Regions from separate parts of the Streptomyces sp. NPDC051173 genome, predicted to be linked through region 1. Evidence: riboswitches for the same ligand, from Rfam matches in the RefSeq annotation. Region 1 holds a riboswitch; the other holds the start of a gene.
What was found. Region 1 has a riboswitch for glycine ahead of gcvT (glycine cleavage system aminomethyltransferase GcvT). Riboswitches for the same ligand answer to the same signal wherever they lie in the genome.
Positions count from the first base shown of each region.

Region 2: another riboswitch for glycine. It lies ahead of gcvP (aminomethyl-transferring glycine dehydrogenase); the one in region 1 lies ahead of gcvT (glycine cleavage system aminomethyltransferase GcvT).

Region 1 is NZ_JBFBBD010000005.1:182,648-189,740, reverse strand. Features, by position in the region: gene AB0435_RS05600 (L-serine ammonia-lyase) at 1-849, opposite strand, end outside; gene glyA (serine hydroxymethyltransferase) at 1,024-2,286, opposite strand; gene gcvH (glycine cleavage system protein GcvH) at 2,330-2,704, opposite strand; gene gcvT (glycine cleavage system aminomethyltransferase GcvT) at 2,783-3,898, opposite strand; glycine riboswitch at 4,047-4,140, opposite strand; gene AB0435_RS05580 (AAA family ATPase) at 4,388-4,960, shown strand; gene AB0435_RS05575 (enhanced serine sensitivity protein SseB) at 5,208-6,005, shown strand; gene AB0435_RS05570 (enhanced serine sensitivity protein SseB C-terminal domain-containing protein) at 6,162-6,917, shown strand.
Region 2 is NZ_JBFBBD010000081.1:16,165-23,257, reverse strand. Features, by position in the region: gene AB0435_RS29065 (bifunctional nuclease family protein) at 1-419, shown strand, start outside; gene AB0435_RS29060 (MerR family transcriptional regulator) at 598-1,212, shown strand; partial or broken gene AB0435_RS29055 (DNA polymerase IV) at 1,280-2,632, shown strand; gene AB0435_RS29050 (PRC-barrel domain-containing protein) at 2,641-3,102, opposite strand; glycine riboswitch at 3,234-3,341, shown strand; gene gcvP (aminomethyl-transferring glycine dehydrogenase) at 3,527-6,409, shown strand; gene AB0435_RS29040 (DUF5999 family protein) at 6,564-6,770, opposite strand; gene AB0435_RS29035 (hypothetical protein) at 7,078-7,093, opposite strand, start outside.

The sequences.
Region 1 (7,093 bases):
CGCGGCGTTCTCCTCGTTGACGGCCATGGCGTAGATCGTGATCCACTCCATCGCGCGGGCCTGCGGGTCGCCCTCGGCGCGCAGCTGGCGGGCGGAGTTGGCCGCGCGGCGGCGCACCTTGAGGCCGCCGGGGAGGATGCCCTCGCGGGACATGCCGCGGGAGACGCACGCCTGCATGACGCGCCAGATCTCCAGCAGACCCTCGCGGATCTCGGTCTCCGTGCGCCACGCCTTCTCGTTCTCCAGCATCAGGGCGGAGATCGAAAGGCCCGTCTCGCGGGACATCCGCAGCAGCTCGTCACCCGTGCGGAAGGGGTACTTCAGCACGGTGTCGTCCAGGACGATCCGGTCCTCGCCGACCGCGTCCTCGTCCACGACGAAGCCGCCGCCGACGGAGTAGTAGGTCTTCTCCAGCAGGGGCGCGCCGGCCTCGTCGTAGGCGAAGAGCGTCATGCCGTTGGCGTGGTACGGCAGGGAGCGGCGGCGGTGCAGGATCAGCTGGGTGGACTCGTCGAAGTCGATCTCGTGGGTCGAGCCGATCTCCGCGCCGAGCAGCCGCAGCCGCTTCGAGGAGCGGATGCGCTCGACCTCGTCGTCCGCGGTCTCCACGTCGACGGTGCGGGGGGAGTGGCCCTCCAGGCCGAGCAGCACGGCCTTCGGGGTGCCGTGGCCGTGGCCGGTGGCGCCCAGCGAGCCGAAGAGCTCGGCGCGCACGGAGGTGGTGTGGGCCAGCAGGCCCTCGTTCTTCAGCCGGCGCGTGAACATCAGCGCGGCCCGCATCGGGCCGACCGTGTGGGAGCTGGACGGGCCTATGCCGATCGAGAAGAGATCGAAAACGGAGATGGCCACGGTGGCGCTCCCTCAGGTCGGTGGTTCGGGTGTGAGGCGGTCGGCCGGGCCACGGCCGGTGCACACGGAGTGCCCCGGAGTGATCCTGCGTCCCGCCACGTGGTGCGGGGCACCGGGCTCACCTTCCAGTGTGCCCAGTGCCCCGTACCAGCGGGTGAATCGGGTCCTGCTCGGTTACTTCAGGCCGGCGTACAGCGGGTGCTTGTCCGCCAGGGCCGTGACGCGGGAGCGCAGCGACTCCACGTCGTAGGACGGCTTCAGCGCCGCGGCGATGATCTCCGCGACCTCGCGGAAGTCCTCGGCCTGGAAGCCGCGCGTGGCCAGCGCCGGGGTGCCGATCCGCAGACCCGAGGTGACCATCGGGGGCCGCGGGTCGTTCGGGATGGCGTTGCGGTTGACCGTGATCCCGACCTCGTGGAGGCGGTCCTCGGCCTGCTGGCCGTCCAGCTGGGAGTTGCGGAGGTCCACCAGCACCAGGTGCACGTCCGTGCCGCCGGAGAGGACGGACACGCCCGCCTCGGCGACGTCGGCCTGCACCAGACGCTCGGCCAGGATCTTCGCGCCTTCCAGCGTACGCTGCTGGCGCTCCTTGAACTCCTCGGTCGCCGCGACCTTGAAGGAGACGGCCTTCGCCGCGATCACGTGCTCCAGCGGGCCACCCTGCTGACCGGGGAAGACGGCGGAGTTGATCTTCTTGGCCAGCTCGGCCGTGGAGAGGATCACACCACCGCGGGGGCCGCCCAGCGTCTTGTGGGTGGTCGTGGTGACGACGTGCGCGTGCGGCACCGGGGAGGGGTGCAGCCCGGCGGCGACGAGACCCGCGAAGTGGGCCATGTCGACCATCAGGTAGGCGCCGACCTCGTCCGCGATCCGGCGGAAGGCCGCGAAGTCCAGCTGGCGCGGGTAGGCCGACCAGCCGGCGACGATCAGCTTCGGGCGGTGCTCCTTGGCGAGGCGCTCGACCTCGTCCATGTCGACCAGGTTGGTCGCCTCGTCGACGTGGTACGCGACCACGTTGTAGAGCTTGCCGGAGAAGTTGATCTTCATGCCGTGGGTCAGGTGCCCGCCGTGGGCGAGGTTCAGACCCAGGATGGTGTCGCCGGGGTTGAGCAGCGCGAACATCGCGGCCGCGTTCGCCTGCGCGCCGGAGTGCGGCTGGACGTTCGCGTGCTCGGCGCCGAAGAGCGCCTTGATCCGGTCGATGGCGATCTGCTCGACGACGTCGACGTGCTCGCAGCCACCGTAGTAGCGGCGGCCCGGGTAGCCCTCGGCGTACTTGTTGGTGAGGACCGAGCCCTGGGCCTCCATGACGGCGACCGGAGCGAAGTTCTCCGACGCGATCATCTCGAGGGTGGACTGCTGGCGGTGGAGTTCGGCGTCGACAGCGGCGGCGACGTCGGGGTCGAGCTCATGGAGGGAGCTGTTCAGAAGCGACATGAGTTCTTCCTGGACTTCCTGGGCGGAGGAGGGCGGGGCGGGATCAGCCGGCGAAGGCGGTGTACTCGTCGGCGGACATCAGGTCCGCCGGCTCGTCCGTGATCTTCACCTTGAACAGCCAGCCGCCCGCGAAGGGGGCGGAGTTCACCAGCGAGGGGTCGTCCACGACGTCCTGGTTGGCCTCGGTGACCTCGCCGGTCACCGGGGAGAACAGGTCGCTGACCGACTTGGTCGACTCCAGCTCGCCACAGGACTCACCCGCGGTGACCGTGTCGCCGACCGCCGGGAGCTGGGCGTAGACGACGTCACCGAGCGCGTTGGCCGCGAACTCGGTGATGCCGACCGTGGCCACGCCGTCCTCGGCGGCCGACAGCCACTCGTGCTCCTTGCTGAAGCGCAGCTGCTGGGGGTTGCTCATGGCTTGATTCTCCTGGATGCGCGAGGGTGCTTGTGCAACGGGTATTGACAGGTGAGACGGCGATGAGGCGCGAAGGGGTCAGCGCTGCCGCTTGTAGAAGGGCAGGGCGACGACCTCGTACGGCTCGTGGCTGCCGCGAATGTCCACGGATACGTCATTTGTACCGGGCGTGGAGTGCGCCGCGTCGACATAGGCGATGGCGATCGGCTTGCCGAGCGTGGGCGAAGGCGCACCCGAAGTGACCTCGCCGATGACCTCGCCACCGGAAACGACCGGATATCCGGCGCGCGGCACCCGGCGGCCCGTCGCGATCAGGCCGACCAGCTTGCGCGGCGGGGCGCTCTCGGCGCGCGCGGCGGCGGCCGTGAGCGCCTCGCGGCCCACGAAGTCGCCCTCCTTGTCGAACTTCACGACCCGGCCCAGGCCCGCGTCGAAGGGCGTGGTGGCCGTCGTCAGCTCGTGCCCGTAGAGCGGCATGCCCGCCTCCAGGCGCAGCGTGTCGCGGCAGGAGAGGCCGCACGGCACGAGGCCCGCCCCGGCGCCCGCGTCGGTCAGCGCCTGCCAGAGCTTCTCGGCGTCGGCCGGGGCGACGAAGAGCTCGAAGCCGTCCTCGCCGGTGTAGCCGGTGCGGGCGATCAGCGCGGGCACGCCCGCCACGGTGCCCGGCAGGCCCGCGTAGTACTTGAGGCCGTCGAGGTCGGCGTCCGTCAGGGACTTCAGGATGCCGGGGGACTCGGGGCCCTGGACGGCGAGCAGCGCGTAGTTCTCGCGGTCGTCCCGGACCTCCGTCTCGAAACCGGCCGCGCGCTCGGTCAGGGCGTCCAGCACCACTTGGGCGTTGGAGGCGTTGGCGACGACCATGTACTCCTGGTCGGCGAGGCGGTAGACGATCAGGTCGTCCAGGATGCCGCCCCCGGCGTCGCAGATCATGGTGTAGCGGGCGCGGCCGACGGCCAGCGCGGAGAGGTTGCCGACCAGTGCGTGGTCGAGCGCCCGGCCCGCCCCGGGGCCGGTGAGGGTGATCTCGCCCATGTGGGAGAGGTCGAAGAGACCGGCGCGGGTGCGCACCGCGAGGTGCTCGTCGCGCTCGCTGCCGTAGCGCAGGGGCATGTCCCAGCCGGCGAAATCGGTCATCGTGGCGCCCAGCGCGCGGTGCAGCGCGTCGAGGGCCGTTCGGCGAGGGGCATCAGTCATGGTGTGGGCTCCCAGGCATGGCAGTGAGGACGTCCTCCCCATCTGTCATCGGAACCTGAGAGGTTCACCGGGAGCGGTCGGCGACGAGCGCGTCCTCGGCTTGCACCTTGGGTGGGGCCGCGTCGTGCGGCCCGCTTTTCAGATCTGCCTCACCCACGCGGTACGGGGCCTGAGAGATTCAAGGGAGGAACTTGCTCCTTCGGCGTCCAGCTCAATGGCTGGAACTCTCCCGCGTGGATTCGAGCGGCCGGTATGCAGTTGGGTACGCAGTTGGCGCGCACATCATTGCACGGACCGGCGCGTGACGGACTGCCCACCGGCCTCTCAATTGGATTACCTTTTCTTTACGTTTCATGGGTACGGGACAGGCCCGGGACGGGGGAGGGCGATCGGGTGCGGACGCGAAGCACGGAGGCGGGGCGGCGAAGCGCGGACGTGCCCGCGCCACGCGAACCGGAGGCGCTCGGGCCGCCGTCGGGCGCCGTCGACCTGCGCGGCGGCCCGGCGCGCGCGGAGCTGCGCTATCCGGCCGGGCATCTGGTGATCGTCTCCGGGCTGCCCGGCAGCGGGAAGTCCACGCTGATGCGGCGGGTGGTGCCCGCCCTGGACGGCGCGGGCGAGGTCGTGTGGTGCGTCGACTCGCAGGACTCCCGCGAGCGGCTGGAGCGGCGCACACCGCGCCGCCTGCCGTACGGCGTCTACCGCCCGGCCGCGCGGGCCCTCCACTACGCCGCCCTGCGGCGGGCGTTGCGGTCCGGGGCGAGCGCCGTGGTGCACGACTGCGGGGAGCGGGGCTGGGTGCGGCGGTGGTCCGTGCGCGCCGCGCGGCGGCGCGGGGCCGGGGTGCACCTGGTGGTGCTGGACGTGGACGCGACGACGGCGCTGGTGGGCCAGCGGGCGCGCGGGCGAGGGGTCTCGGCGTACGCGTTCCGCCGGCACCGGCGGGCGATGGCCCGCCTGGTCGCCGGGGCGGCCGCGGGGGAGGTGCCGCGCGGTGCGGCGTCGGTGGTGCTGCTGTCCCGGCGGACCGCCGACGGGCTCGACCGGCTCACGTTCGGCTGACGGGCGGTCGCTTTGTACAGATGATTGCTTTGTGACGGGCGGTGGTCCTGCGCAACCCGATGCCCATTGCGAGCGTCGTTCCCGGTGGGGGAGGAGTCACCCTCCGAGTCATCCCCCGATCCGTCCTGACCTGGGACATCGGTGCCGATTCCGGCAGCCGACGGGAGCGGACGGGGGTGCAGCCGTTAGGGTTCGGTTGCGGCTTTGTCGATACGGTGGTTGGACGGCGTTGGGCGAGTTGGACGAGATGAGCATCCCCGAGCAGTACGGTCGGCCCACGGCCCCGGCCGGTGCCCCCCTTGGCGGCCTCCCCGAGGGCTGGCCCGCCAATGAACTCGAAGCGGTGCTCGCCGCCTCCCTGGGCGTACTCGGCGCCGGTGCCCGCATCGTCGAGGCGCTCGGCCGCAGCCACCTGTGGGTGCCGCTGCCGAACGGCGGCGGACCCGACAGCCCCGACCTCGACATCCCCACCCTGGAGCTGGACGGCGCCGCCTACGTACCGGTGTTCAGCTCCGAGGCGGAGTTCCTGCGCGTCGTCGGCGACCGGATGTCCTTCACCGTGGCGCCCGCCGTCGAGTTCGCCCGCGGCCTGCCCCCGCAGGTCGGCATCGCGGTCAACCCCGACGGCGCCGTCGGCGCGCCGCTGCCGCCGCCCGCCGTCGCCGAGCTGTGCCGGGCCGGCCGTACGGCCCTCGACGGCGACGCCACCGGCGGCCGGGTCCGGCTCTTCGAGCCGGACTGGCAGGACGAGCCCACCGCCTTCCTCGCCGCCGCCGGGCTGGAGTTCGCGGCCGCCCAGGTCGTACGGACCGCGCGCCGGACGCTGGCCAGCGTCGAGGGCGGCGACCCCGCGCTGTTCATCGGCGTCGAGCTCGACCTGCCCGACCCCGGCAGCCGCACCGCCGTCCTGGACGCCCTCGGCCGGGCGCTCGGCACCGCGCCCGTGACCTGGCCCGTGCAGCTCGTCTTCCTCGACGTCGCGCGGGACCCGGTCGGTGACTGGATGTCGGCGCGGGTCCGCCCGTTCTACGACCGTGACCTGTGACTCCTCCCGTGCCCGCCGCCGCGGGCTCGTAAGCTGGTTGGATGACCGGACCGGGGGCGCTGCCGCGCCCCGGGGCACCGGAGTGGGCGGCCGGGAGACGGCCGAGAGAAGAGGCGGACCCAGGTGAGCGCGGGCGCGGAGAGCGGCGTGGAGCAGATGCTGCGCCAGGTGGCGCCCGGTCGGTACGACACGTACGAGGCGCTGCTCCAGACCCTGGCCGAGGGCAGTGTCTGGATGCTTCTCTGGCACGGCCAGGCGGGCTCGCCCGACGCGCAGTACGGCAACATGGAGGTCGACGGCCTCGGCTACGCCCCGTGCGTCACCTCCGCCCAGGAGCTCGCCGCCAGCGGCTGGAACCGCGCCCACGCCGTCGTCCCGGGCCGCGCCGTCGCGGGCTCGCTCTACCCCGACCGCTGGGGCCTGTGGCTCAACCCGCACGCACCCGGCGGCGGCGTCGGCGTGCCCTGGCTCGACCTGCGGCGGATCGCGACGGGGCTGGACCGGCTGCCCGCAGGTCCGTTGCAGCTCTCCGAGCCCTCCCTGGAGCTCCCGCACTTCTACGCCCTGCTCGGGCAGAACGCCCACCGCACCCCCGCGGTGCGGGCGCTGCGCCGCGCCTGGGTGCAGCCAGCGCTGGGCACCCCCTATCTCGCCATCGGCCTCGATCTGTACGACAGCTCGCAGGCCGCCGTGGAGTCGGTGCGGTCGATGATGCGTCAGTCGGTCGGCGCGGTGCCCGAGGGGCTGCCGGTGTCGACGGTCGCGATGTCGGACGAGCACGACCCGGTCGCGATGTGGATGAGGGCCAACACCCGCCCCTTCTTCGACCGCGACGTGGCGCCGCCGGCGGGCGGGGGTTACGGCTACCCTCCGGCCGGTTACGCGCAGGGCGCGGCCCCGCAGGCGTACTGAACGGGTCCGTTCCGCGTCCGCCCCAATATGCTTGTAGGCAACACGAGTTGCCGTCCGGCAGACAGTCGACCGCTCAGTGATCCCCGGCGTTCGGATAACGGAAGCCGACTGGTCAGATCACGGTTGCGCATCCATTCCCGGCCAGGGCTGGCGGGTGATCGCAACCCCGTTGAAGA
Region 2 (7,093 bases), on a different contig from region 1:
TCGTGCTCCTGCGTGAAGTGGGAGGCGATCGATACCTCCCGATCTGGATCGGACCGGGAGAGGCGACGGCCATCGCCTTCGCCCAGCAGGGCATGGCACCGGCCCGGCCACTGACCCACGACCTGTTCAAGGACGTGCTGGAAGCGGTGGGGCAGGAGCTCACGGAGGTCCGCATCACGGATCTGCGCGAAGGCGTGTTCTACGCGGAGCTCGTCTTCGCCAGCGGGGTGGAGGTCAGCGCCAGGCCGTCCGACGCCATAGCGCTGGCACTGCGCACCGGGACGCCGATCTACGGCAGCGACGGCGTGCTGGACGACGCCGGGATCGCCATCCCGGACGAGCAGGAGGACGAGGTGGAGAAGTTCCGCGAGTTCCTCGATCAGATCTCGCCGGAGGACTTCGGCACCAACAGCCAGTGAGGCTCGCGGCGCCCTTCGGAGCGGCGGGCGCGGCGCATTCGATTAGCCTTTCCCGGCACACGGATACGTAAAACCACTCTCTGGGTGATTATCACTCGGCGTGCCGAGTGTGGCGATCGTTGACGCGCCCCGGGTGACTGCCTACCGTCGAGAAGGCAGGTCAAGGACGGAGGTCGGCGTGAGAAGCATGGGCGACGGTACAGCGGTCGGCAGTCCGTATCCGCTGTATGGGGGAACGGTCGAACAGCCCTCCCGTCATACCGTCCCGGCCGCGGTCAGCGCACCGCAAGGGCCGGAGACCGACAGGGTCGGGTATCGGGGGCCGACGGCGTGCGCCGCGGCGGGCATCACCTATCGGCAGCTCGACTACTGGGCGCGTACGAGCCTGGTCGAGCCGAGCGTACGGCCGGCCTACGGCTCGGGGAGCCAGCGGCTCTACAGCTTCCGGGACGTGGTCGTCCTCAAGATCGTGAAACGGCTGCTGGACGCGGGGGTCTCCCTGCAGAACATCCGCACGGCCGTGCAGCACCTCAAGGCCCGCGGGATGCGGGACCTCCCGCAGATGACCCTGATGAGCGACGGTGCCACGGTCTACGAGTGCACCTCGCCGGACGAGGTCGTCGACCTGCTCCAGGGCGGCCAGGGCGTCTTCGGGATCGCCGTGGGCGTCGTCTGGCGCGACATCGAGCACGTGCTCTCCCAGCTGCACGGCGAGCGGGTGGACACGGGCGAGACCCTGGTCGGCCACAATCCCGCCGACGAGCTGGCGAGGCGCCGCAACCGCGCGGTCTGAGGGCCTTCCACCGACGCTCCGTCGCACGTCAGCGCGATTGTCAGTGGTGTGCGGGAACATCAGTGGTGTGAGGTCCGCACCGACGATCCTGCATCTGGACATGGACGCCTTCTACGCCTCGGCGGAGCAGGCGTCCAAGCCCAGCCTGCGCGGGAAGCCCGTGGTGGTCGGCGGGATCGGCCCGCGCGGTGTGGTGGCCACTGCCTCGTACGAGGCCCGGGTCTTCGGCGTCCACTCCGCGATGGCCACCGCCCAGGCGCGCCGGCTGTGCCCCAACGCCGCCTATCTCACCCCGCGGTTCACGCTCTACCGCGAGGTGAGCGAGGTGGTGATGGGGCTGCTGGGCGAGCTCTCGCCGCTGGTGGAGCCGCTCAGCCTCGACGAGGCCTTCGTGGACCTCGAAGCGGGCGGCATCGAGCCCTCCGCGTCCGCGGTCCGGGCCGTCGGGGAGCGGCTGCGGCGGGACATCCGCGCGGCGACGGGCCTGAGCGGCTCGGTGGGCCTCGCCGGGTCCAAGATGCTCGCCAAGATCGCCTCGGAGCGGGCCAAGCCCGACGGCCTGTTCCTCATCGAGCCGGGCACCGAGGCCGAGCTGCTGGGACCCATGTCCGTCCGCGCCATCCCCGGCGTGGGCCCCGCCACCGCCGAGACGCTGCGCCGCGCGGGCATCACGACGGTCGCGGAGACCGGCGAGGCGGGCGAGGCGGAGCTGGTGCGGCTGCTGGGCAAGGCCCACGGCGCGGGGCTGTACGCGCTGGCCACCGGCCATGACGACCGGCCCGTCGTCGCCGAGCGGGACGCCAAGTCGGTGTCGGTGGAGGACACCTTCGAGGAGGATCTGACCGACCGCGTCCGGGTCCAGCTGGAGCTCGCCCGCCTCGCCGAGCGGTGCGTCCAGCGGCTGCGGGCGGCCGGGCGCTCGGGGCGCACGGTCGTGATCAAGGTGCGGCGCTACGACTTCTCCACCCTGACGCGCTCGGAGACGCTGCGCGGGCCGACCGACGACCTCGGCGTGGTGCGGGAGGCGGCGGGGCGGCTGCTGGAGGGCGTGGACACGACGGCGGGCGTGCGGCTCCTGGGCGTGGGTGTCACGGGCCTCGCCGACTACACCCAGGAGGATCTCTTCGCCCAGGCCGCGAGCGAGGCGGCGGCCGCGGCCGAAGCAGCCGCGGCGGAGATCCACCAGGCCGAGGGGGAGCAGCCCGACGAAGCACCGGGAGTGGCCGAGGCGCTGCCGCGCCGCTGGCTGCCGGGGCTGGACGTCCGGCACGCGGAGCACGGGGCGGGCTGGATCCAGGGCAGCGGCGTCGGGCGCGTCACCGTCCGGTTCGAACAGCCCTGGTCCGGGCCGGGGAGGGTGCGCACGTTCGCCGTCGACGACCCCGCGCTGGAGCCGGCGGAGCCCCTGCCGCTGATCCGGACCGTGGATCAGCCGCCCGAGCCGCCGGAGCCGTTGACCGTGCCGAGCCCCTCGCCGGCCCGCTCGCCGGATCCGTCCTCAGTGTCCCCGGGGGCCTCGGCGGCCCCGGCACCCCTGGCCTCCTCGGCGGGAGGGGAGCCCGCAGTGGGCAGAGCGAGTCCGTAGTGGTGGTAGAGCTGGAGCTCCTGCTCGGGGGAGAGGTGCCTGCCGACCCCGAAGTCCGGGGCGACTTTGATCAGGTCGCGTTCGTAGGGGACGCGCAGGGTGTCGTCCACGACCTCGCTGGGCTCCAGCGGCACGAAGGCGTCCCGGCTGAACAGCCCGGTCCGTACGGCCGCCCACTCGGGCTCGCCCGTCTCGTCGTCGAGATACACCTCGTCCACGGTGCCGATCTTCGCGCCGTCACGGTCGAACGCCTTGCGGCCGATGAGACTGCGTGGATCGATATCGGTCTGCACCGTTCCTCCGATGGTTCGCGCTGCCCCTGACCGCCTCGGCATCCCCTCAATCCCCTCTCGACAACAACGAAAAGGCACAAAGCGGGAACCGGCCACTCGAGGGATCCGGTCCTACCCTCGCTGGTAGGCTGGCCAGTGGCCGCAGACCCCGTGCGGGAGAGTCCTCCGAGAGCCCAGCCGGGCATCGACGGGGGCGCCGAAGGAGCAAATCCTCCCCGGAATCTCTCAGGCACACGTACCGCACGGACGAGGTCACTCTGGAAAGCAGGGCGGGCCCCGGTCAGGCACGACGCCGAAGCCCGTCCTCACCGACGGTGAAAGCCGGGTCCCCGCGGCCCGGTGAAGCTCTCAGGTTGAGATGACAGAGGGGGAGGCCGTCCGGGTACCCGCGCCGTGGTACCCCTCGCAGGTCGCAATGACCAGGAGGCCTCCGCAGATGACAGCCCACCGCATCTCCCTTTCCGACCTGGAGCGTGGCACGCCCTTCGAGCGGCGCCATATAGGGCCCGACAGCGCGGCCCAGGCCAAGATGCTCGCCCAGGCCGGATTCGGCTCCCTCGACGAACTCACCGACGCCGCCGTGCCGGACGTGATCAAGGCCACCGAGGCACTGGCACTGCCCGAGGCCCGCAGTGAGGCCGAGGTCCTCGCCGAGCTGCGCTCGCTCGCCGACCGCAACCAGGTGCTCGCCCCGATGATCGGGCTCGGCTACTACGGCACCTTCACCCCGCCGGTGATCCTGCGCAACGTCATGGAGAACCCGGCCTGGTACACCGCGTACACCCCCTACCAGCCGGAGATCTCCCAGGGCCGGCTGGAGGCGCTCCTCAACTTCCAGACCGTCGTCGCCGACCTCACCGGCCTGCCCACCTCCGGGGCCTCCCTGCTCGACGAGGGCACGGCCGCGGCCGAGGCCATGGCGCTCTCCCGCCGCGTCGGCAAGGTCAAGCAGGGCGTCTTCCTCGTCGACGCCGACACCCTGCCGCAGACCGTCGCCGTCATCCGGACCCGCGCCGAACCGACCGGTGTCGAGGTCGTCGTCGCCGACCTCTCGGCGGGCATCCCGGCCGAGGCCGCCGAGCGCGGCGTCTTCGGCGTGCTGCTCCAGTACCCCGGCGCCTCCGGTGCCGTACGCGACCTGCGGCCCGTCATCGAGCGTGCCCACGAGCTCGGCGCGATCGTCACCGTCGCCGCCGACCTGCTCGCCCTGACCCTGCTCACCTCGCCGGGCGAGCTCGGCGCGGACATCGCGGTCGGCACGACCCAGCGCTTCGGCGTGCCCATGGGCTTCGGCGGCCCGCACGCCGGATTCATGGCCGTGCGCGAGCAGTTCGCCCGCAGCCTCCCCGGCCGCCTCGTCGGCGTCTCCGTCGACGCCGACGGCAACAAGGCCTACCGCCTGGCCCTCCAGACGCGTGAGCAGCACATCCGCCGCGAGAAGGCCACCAGCAACATCTGCACCGCGCAGGTGCTGCTCGCCGTCATGGCCGGCATGTACGCCGTCTACCACGGTCCGGACGGCCTCGCCGCGATCGCCCGGCGCACGCACCGCTACGCCACACTGCTCGCGGCGGGGCTGCGGGCCGGTGGCGTCGAGGTCGCGCACGGTTCGTACTTCGACACCCTGACCGTGCACGCCCCCGGCCGCGCCGCCGACGTCGTCGCCGCTGCCCTCGAGCGCGGCGTCAACCTCCGCCTGGTCGACGCCGACCACGTCGGGATCGCGTGCGACGAGACCACCACCCGCGAGCTGGTGGCCTCCGTGTGGTCGGCGTTCGGGGTGGACGCCGACATCGAGGCGCTGGACGCCGCCACGCCGGACGCGCTCCCCGAGGGCCTGCTGCGCACCGACGACTTCCTCGCCCACCCGGTCTTCCACGAGCACCGCTCCGAGACCGCGATGCTGCGCTACCTGCGCCGCCTCGCCGACCGGGACTACGCGCTGGACCGCGGCATGATCCCGCTCGGTTCCTGCACGATGAAGCTCAACGCCACCACCGAGATGGAGTCGGTGACCTGGCCCGAGTTCGCCGCGCTGCACCCCTTCGCGCCGCTGGAGCAGGCAGACGGCTATCTGACCCTGATCACGGAGCTGGAGGAGCGCCTCGCCGAGGTCACCGGCTACGACAAGGTCTCCATCCAGCCGAACGCCGGCTCCCAGGGCGAGCTCGCGGGCCTGCTGGCCGTCCGCGCGTACCACCGCGCGAACGGCGACGAGCAGCGCACCGTCTGCCTCATCCCGTCCTCCGCGCACGGCACCAACGCCGCCAGCGCCGTGATGGCCGGGATGAAGGTCGTCGTCGTCAGAACCGGCGAGGACGGCGAGGTGGACGCCGACGACCTGCGCACGAAGATAGAGCAGCACGGTCACGAGCTGGCCGTCCTGATGGTCACCTACCCCTCCACGCACGGGGTGTTCGAGGAGCACATCAGCGACATCTGCGCGCTGGTGCACGACGCGGGCGGCCAGGTCTACGTGGACGGGGCGAACCTCAACGCCCTGGTCGGGGTGGCCAGGCCGGGCCGCTTCGGCGGCGACGTCTCGCACCTCAACCTGCACAAGACGTTCTGCATCCCGCACGGTGGCGGCGGTCCGGGCGTCGGCCCGGTCGCGGTCCGCGCCCACTTGGCGCCGTATCTCCCGAACCACCCGCTCCAGCCCGCCGCGGGCCCGGCCACCGGCGTCGGCCCGATCTCGGCCGCCCCGTGGGGCTCCGCGGGCATCCTGCCGATCTCCTGGGCGTACGTCCGGCTGATGGGCGGCGCGGGCCTCAAGCGCGCCACGCAGGTCGCGGTGCTCGGCGCCAACTACATCGCCAAGCGGCTGGAGCCGCACTACCCCGTGCTCTACACCGGTCCGAACGGGCTGGTCGCGCACGAGTGCATCGTGGACCTGCGGCCGCTGACGAAGGCGACGGGAGTGAGCGTCGACGACGTCGCCAAGCGGCTGATCGACTACGGCTTCCACGCGCCCACCATGTCGTTCCCGGTCGCGGGCACCCTGATGATCGAGCCGACCGAGAGCGAGGACCTCGTCGAGCTGGATCGTTTCTGCGATGCGATGATCGCCATCCGCGCCGAGATCGAGAAGGTCGGCTCCGGCGCGTGGGCGAAGGACGACAACCCGCTGCGGAACGCCCCGCACACCGCCGCCTCGGTGACCGGCGCGTGGGAGCACCCGTACACCCGCGAGGAGGCCGCTTACCCGGCCGGGGTGTCCGCCGACAAGTACTGGCCGCCGGTGCGCCGCGTCGACGGTGCGTACGGCGACCGCAACCTCGTCTGCTCCTGCCCCCCGCTGGAGGAGTACGAGAACTGAGCCCGGCCGGGCCGGGCGCACGCCGCCCGGCCCGGAGGTCGGACGCGAGTCGGGGCCGGTTCGGCGGAATGCGCCGGGCCGGCCCCTGTCTGTGCGTGGTGCGTATACGTACTGTGCGGCGTCTTGCCGTACCGCGTGTGCGGTAGTGCCCTTCTCAGGCAGCGGTCACCACGTGGCCGTTGCCCAGCGGCCGGTGCGGGGCGATGATCTGCCCGTCCGGCAGCAGCTCCCCGGTGTCCTCGAAGCAGAGGACGCCGTTGCACAGCAGACTCCAGCCCTGTTCCGGGAAGTGCGCCACGAGGTGGGCGGCTTCCCTGTCGGCGGAGTCGGCTGAGGGGCACGTGGGCTGGTGCTGGCACATGGGAAGGTTCTTTCGCTCTGATGTGGTGGCTGTCCTGCGGCTCGATGCTGTGGTCATGCCGCCCCCCGTTGGCGAATGGTTTGGTCGATACCAGTGTTGCCCCACGGGCGCGATTCCGCAGGGATTTCCCGGCAGCGCTCCTCTGCCGGAGAGGACGCGTCACCCATGCGGGCGGTTGCCGCCAACAAGACTGCCTGTCCGGGGGGTTCGGGGTGGCCGCGACGGGCTAGTCCGGGAGGGTGAGCACAGATGTACGCCCCGTGGCGGGCGTGGCCACGGGGCGTGTCCGATCCCCTGCGGAGAGGGCTCAGGCCGGTGTCTTG